DNA from 2 places in the Vibrio sp. R10-SF1-ISO8 genome. Region 2 is predicted to be linked to the other one. Evidence: predicted binding sites of a transcription regulator. Region 2 holds the regulator's gene; the other holds the start of a gene.
The links. The regulator PurR, encoded in region 2, represses purine synthesis genes. The targets are predictions, from matches to a motif close to TNANGNAAACGTTTNCNTNA.
Positions count from the first base shown of each region.

Region 1: a site for PurR is predicted at 1,793-1,812, ahead of AC6R00_RS12205 (NCS2 family permease). Genes of this name have one in related genera too.

Region 1 is NZ_JCBDHL010000016.1:59,372-62,794, forward strand. Features, by position in the region: gene exbB (tonB-system energizer ExbB) at 1-441, shown strand, start outside; gene exbD (TonB system transport protein ExbD) at 455-886, shown strand; gene AC6R00_RS12200 (TonB family protein) at 883-1,755, shown strand; purine riboswitch at 1,854-1,953, shown strand; gene AC6R00_RS12205 (NCS2 family permease) at 2,008-3,378, shown strand.
Region 2 is NZ_JCBDHL010000018.1:184,715-188,137, reverse strand. Features, by position in the region: gene AC6R00_RS14165 (TfoX/Sxy family DNA transformation protein) at 1-335, opposite strand, end outside; cyclic di-GMP riboswitch class I at 469-555, opposite strand; gene purR (HTH-type transcriptional repressor PurR) at 700-1,707, opposite strand; gene torD (molecular chaperone TorD) at 1,919-2,566, opposite strand; gene torR (two-component system response regulator TorR) at 2,804-3,423, shown strand, end outside.

The sequences.
Region 1 (3,423 bases), on a different contig from region 2:
AAAGAACTGGTATTGTCGGCTCGGGCAGACAATGAAGACGGGATTAAAGAGCGCCTGCAGTTAAGGCTAGAACGTGTGCAAGCAGGACTTAGTAGTGCAATGACGAGTGGGACTGGGGTTTTGGCCACGGTAGGTTCGGTCGGCCCTTTCATTGGTTTGTTTGGCACCGTCTGGGGAATTATGAATGCCTTTATCGGCATCGCTAAATCTCAGAATACCTCTTTGGCTGTAGTTGCTCCAGGCATTGCAGAAGCTTTGTTGGCTACGGCGATTGGTTTGGTCGCCGCTATTCCCGCAGTTGTTCTATACAATCACTTTATTCGAGGAGTCAGTCAGTATCGCGCTCTAATGGCTGATATCTCTGCTGCCTTAATGGTACTGGTCAGCCGTGATTTAGACCGGGAACCGATTGCCATTGATGGCAAAAAGCTCGCAGCTTAGGTGAGGTTTGTCTATGGGGTTTAAAGTATCTTCGCAGCAAGATGAGCTAGCGGTTAACCATGAAATCAACATTACTCCTTTTGTGGACGTAATGTTGGTTCTGCTTATCATCGTTATGGTTGCTGCTCCGCTAGCGACGGTTAACGTGCCAGTGGATCTTCCGACGTCTTCGGCGACTCCTTCTCCACGACCTAAAGAACCTTTTTATCTTACGGTAAGCGCTGATTTGGCTCTTACGCTAGGAGAAAAGACGCAGGTGAACTTAGATCAGTTGCCACAAGCTTTGGCTCAGGTTTTAGCAGATAAAGAGCAACGCATTTATCTCCGAGCGGATAAGACGCTAGATTACCAAAGTTTGATGAAGGTAATGAACGTACTTGTTGCTTCAGGTTATGGACAGATTGCTTTGGTTGGTTTGGAGTCGACAGAGAATAAAAGCACATGATGCAAAATCGAAAAGTAGCGAGTGATGGATTTATGCCGTGGCTGGTACCGGGTATTGCAGTCAGTGTCGTTATCCACCTTGCCATCGCTCTCTATTATCTTTACCAACCGAAAAGAGAAGTTGTACCGCTACCAGCCGCAATACCTGTCAGTGTCGCCATGGTTGCGCCAATTGCAGCACCTAAGGTTGAAGAGCAAGCCATTAATGATGGGGCTAAGCAGGTCGAGTCTATCGACTCAGTTGCTACGGTTACCGATGACGCTCCTGCAGAGGAAAAGGAAATCGAGCCAGAACCAGACCAAAAAGAGGTGGGGCTTGCCTCCGAGCCACCGCCTATCATTGCCAAAGAGTCCAAGCTTGACTCTGAATTGGCCAAACCTCAGAACGTTGAGCTGAGTGAAAGTACGCCTACAGTTAAGCAGACTCAAGTAAAAGCTAAGCAAGCGATCCCTGTAAAACCGGCAGTCTCTCAACCCGCTTCCGTTGCTAAAGTCGAACAAAGCGCACCTAAGATTGAAGTGGAGAATCGGCAAGAGAAACTGCAAGGGGTAGCTGGGGCTTTCAGTCAGCACTTAAGGCAAGTGCGCTTAGATTGGAAACAACAGCTCGTATTGCATCTTGAACGGCATAAGCAATACCCGAGGCGTGCCAAGAGACTACGTAAACAGGGAGTGCCACTCATTACTTTTACCATGGACCGGGCTGGCAAAGTTTTAGGGGTAGAGTTGATTCGTAGTAGTGGTACAGAATCTCTAGATAGAGAAGCACTGGATTTGGTATTTAGAGCGATGCCTTTGCCTTCTCCACCAAAGGAAGTCGATGGTGAGACGTTAACTTGGACGGTACCTGTTCGGTTTTATGTTCAATAATGATTGTTACTCTTGCGGTACTTTCTAGAAAATAGCACTAAGCAAACGTTTGCTAAAGTCTCACAAAGCTATTGAGTTTTTATTCGAGATCCTTACAATTCGCGCAAACGATTAAATGCTGTATATGTCTAATAAAATGGATTGGACGTTTCTACCACTGAGCCTACCTTAGTGACTACAGTAGCTTATGCGCCATTTCTTTTTTCAGCATTGAACCCGTTTACTGTTTACCCCACTTGTAAAGGTTTCATTGTGAGTCTCGAATCAACTCTAAAAGCCCAGAGTCAGTCTGGTGTGCTGAATTCAGTATTTAAAATTGCTGAGCGTAAAACAACCTTAGGTACAGAGCTGTACGCTGGCTTTATTACCTTTTTGGCGATGAGCTACATCCTAGCAGTTAACCCTGCTATCTTGGGCGGCATCCCTGGTATGGATAAGGGTGCGGTATTTACAGCAACGGCTTTGGCTGCGGCAATCGCAACCTTCATCATGGGTGTATGGGGTAACTACCCAGTCATGCTCGCACCAGGTATGAGCATGAACGGTTTCTTCAAAGGCATGCTGTTAAGTGGTTCAGTCGCGCTAGTGTGGAATGAAGCGCTGTTTGGTATCTTCCTTTCTGGTGTGCTCTACCTACTGCTTTCTCTGACCAATATTCGTAAATCCTTGATTGAGTCAATTCCTGAAGACTTAAAAAATGCTATTACCGTCTCGCTTGGTCTCTTTATCGCATTCTTAGGCCTGAAGAACGCCGGCATTATCGTTGACAACAAATTCGTACTGGTTGGCATGGGTAACATTGCCGACCCTCAAGTGATCATCGCTTACATCAGTATATTTATTGCTCTAGGTTGTATGGTCCGTGACATCAAGTTAGCGACCTTTATCTCGTTTGTCAGTGCGATTCTGCTAACCGTTATCGCTGATATAGTGATGGGAACAAGCAATGCCCCAATCCCTGAGCAAATCGTGACGGCACCGCCAAGTATGGCGAGTACGTTTGGTGCTGTGTTTGATTTCTCTGGTCTAACTGCAGACAAGATGTTCGATCTACTGTTTGTTGTGGTTATCTTCCTGATTGTCGATTTCTTTGATGGCATGAGCACGATAGTGGGTGTTGGCCGTGATGCAGGTATCATCGACAAAGATGGCAAAGTACCTAACGCTCGTTCAGCCCTAGTTGCGGATGCAGGGGGAACTGTGATTGGTTCGGTGCTAGGTACAACGTCTATTACTGCGTTCTCTGAGTCGGGTATTGCCTCTTCGCAAGGTGCGAAAACAGGTCTAGCGGCGGTAGTGGTTTCAGGCTTGTTCCTTGTTTCACTGTTTTTGTACCCTCTGTTCTCTATTTTCTCGGCGGCTATGGTTGCTCCAGCTATGGTTGTGGTGGGCATCTACATGATAGGTCGCTTAGGCCAGATTGATTGGGAGAAGAAAGAGTCTCGCATTGCTTCATTCTTTACTATTATGTTCACCGTGCTGAGCTTCTCGCCAGCCAATGGTATGGCGATGGGCTTTATCAGCTATGCCTTCACTATGGTTATTGCTGGTAAAGGTAAGCAGGTTCACCCAGTGATTTACGCTCTGTCGGTTATTTTCTTAGCCTACTTGCTACTGCTGTAATCGTTAGAAGAGCTGGCAACATCGACTAAAGGATGAATGTTTGCC
Region 2 (3,423 bases):
TGCGATTGGCATTGCTTCTCTTGATTTGCTGCTTTTAAGGCGACGTTCGCAATCTTTAACGTTTTATTTGCGTCAGCTGCCCAATCATCACAAAGCGCAAAATACTTCGTCACGACGGGGAATCCGCGTTTTTTGTAAACATAGGGTTCTAGCCCTTGAGACCTGAACTGTTTAGCGAGAGCCGCGTCCGCGCGTACGTGTAGTTTATCGTTGACGACAAGTGCGAACATAGTGTCATCAGCAAAAATGCCAAAGCCACCAAACATTGAGCGAGACTTAATATGTCCTAACTGCTCAAATAAACGCATTGAGTCTTTTAGTATTGGTTTATCCATGCTGTGTTTTCTCGGTGTATAAGTATACGCCACCAATGCAGGTCCGAGAGATTAGCAAAATTATGCAGAGACATTGTCAGTAAGGTGTCATACGAGTGCAAGTAAAAGCGGTATGACAGTTTGCATATTCGCCATCGGCAACCCCGCTACCAGACAATAAATTGTTTAAGGCCGGAGGCTTTGCGTCCCATCCTTTCGAAATGGTTTGCCCTGTTCGTGGCATTAATCGAACACATTAAGAATAAATAAAATCTGCGCAGAACATCACGTTTGTATCGGATAAATGTGATGTTGGTTCAATAAATAGAGGGGAGATATACGCCTAGCCAATAGTACGACTACAAGCTAAGCGTCTGACTTAAGGTTATTTATTTAGATTACGAACGGTATTGCGCTCGACAATTTCTGGGTGCATCTCGAACACACGTTTTTCGTGCTCTTTATCTTTAATGCGCTCAAGAAGAATTTCGAAGGCATTCTTACCAACGCGACGTTTTGGTTGGTGCACTGTTGTTAGAGGTGGAGAGAAGTACTCTGCTAGTTCAATATTATCGTAGCCGATTACTGAGATGTCTTGAGGTATTTGAATGCCTTTCTGTTGTAGACGGCTCATTAAGCCAAGCGCCATTGTGTCATTAAAACAAAATACGGCTGTTGGCTTTTTATCCATCGCAACAATTTTATCCGCAGCCAGTACCGCCGTATCACATTCGAAGTTACCTTCAAGAATCCAATCTTCGTTTACTGTTAAATCAGCTTCAGCCATTGCACGCTTAAAGCCACTAATACGCTCAACACACGCCGCTTTCTCGAAGTGACCACTTAAACAAGCAATGTCAGTATGACCGCGCTCGATCAGATATTTTGTCGCTAGATAGCCGCCTTCTTCAGAGTTATCGATGATCTTATCGGCTTGAGAACTCTCTGGACCCCAGTCCATTACCACTTTTGGAATGTCTTTGTGGCGGTCGAGCATTTCGCTCAGCTCTTCAGTCAGATCTGAACACATCACTAGGATGCCATCTACACGCTTTTCAGCCAGCATGCGAATGTAGTCGCGTTGCTTCTCATAGATGCCGCCGGTATTACACAGAATCAAGGTGTAACCTTGGCGGTAGCAGTAGCTTTCTACGCCGTCGATAACTTCTGAGAAAAATAGGTTAGTCGATTGCGTCACTAACATACCGATTGTACGAGTAGTGTTGCATTTAAGACTACGAGCAACGGCACTCGGTGCATAGTTAAGCTCGGTTACCGCTTCCATCACTTTTTCTTGTGTCGCTTCGGCAACAAAGCGTGTCTTGTTAATCACGTGAGACACAGTGGTTGTTGAAACACCAGCAAGGCGAGCAACGTCTTTAATAGTGGCCATAAATTTTGTCCTGTCGATGACTGCCACGAGAATATATTCAGTTTAGAATAAGTTGGCAGAAAGTATCAGAAACACAAAAACCGCTCTTATTTAGCGGTTTGTATTTGAATAGTTCATTTTTATCGTTTGCGGTCACGATTTTAGACCGCAATCCGACTTAGGGCAAACATATTTCGTCAAACTGACCTGTGCCAGTTCACATTGTCAGACTCTATTCGCCGATTAAATATGTGCAGTCCAACTCCAAGAACGCCACAGTGAGAGAAGCGATCGCAGAGTAAAAACCGAATTCATCGAGCGTTTGACACTTAGCCGAAAACTTAGGTGTCCAACTTAGAAGGTGCTGACGAATGAAGCTCTCTTGTTCGATCAGTGCCTCTTCAATATGACGCTCTTGCTCAAGTTCATTAGAGCGAATGATAAGGTTACCGAGAAAATCCAGCTCAATGGCAATGTGATCAGCCGGCTCATTTAGGCTTTCATCAACGGCTACACCATGCTCTAGCATTAATGCTTCCATCTCTTTGGCAGGCTTGTCGTTAAGCAGGCCTGTGTCTCCAATGTACATTGAAGCATAAGGCAGTGCCGAGTCGCGGTCAGACTTTAAAAATAGATCACAAAAGTCAGCGGCAAGCTCTAGTTGCGCATCTTCGCGATCGATTAAGCGATTAAGTGCATCAATGACACGATCAATCGACGGTTTAAGAGCGGCATTCTCGCCAAGGCCAGTAAGGAAAGAGCGGATTTGAGCTGAATGGTACTGCTCCAGATTCTCTTCCGTTAATTCCTTGGCGTAAAGGCTTGAAAGCCACCAATAAATTTCCGCACGTTTCTCGTTGAATGCTTTGATTTCTTGCATTAGGTATCACTCCCAAAATAACTACCTATTAGTGTAACTAATAAAAATGAATAGCGGTAATGGCTTACGTGACAATAAAAGACGAATTATGAGCATATATTAACAAAGGCGGAGGTTTTGTTTTGAATCAATAAAAAATCATCTTTCTCGTTTTTAAAGTGATAAATACTAGAAATGTTACTATTTATGAATAGAATAAATGATAGAACTATTCCCAATGTAAATTAAGTGGTGCAGATGAGTTATCATGTACTAGTAGTAGAAGACGACGTAGTGACTCGCAGCAAGCTTGTTGGCTACTTTCAGAATGAAGGTTACCAAGTCAGTGAAGCAGAAAGCGGCGAGCAGATGCGAGACATGCTACAAAGCAACGCGATTGATTTGGTGATGTTGGATATTAATCTGCCGGGTGAAGATGGATTAATGCTAACTCGCGAACTTCGCAGTCAGTCAGACATTGGAATTATCCTGGTAACAGGACGCACGGACAGCATCGACAAAATCGTTGGCCTCGAAATGGGCGCTGATGACTATGTCACTAAACCTTTTGAATTACGAGAGCTACTGGTTCGAGTTAAGAACTTGCTGTGGCGAATTTCTGCTGCACGTAATTCGTCAGGCTCTGACAGCGCAGCGAAGCAAGATGATAATGTCGTTCGCTTTGGCGAGTGGACGTTTGACGTTCAGCGCCGTGCTCTGAGTCGTAACGGGGAGCCAGTTAAGCTGACTAAAGCAGAATATGAACTGTTAGTGGCTTTATCCTCTTATCCGAATCAAGTTCTTAGTCGCGAGCGTATCTTGAACATGATCAGCCATCGTGTTGATGCACCAAACGATCGCACAATTGACGTGTTGAT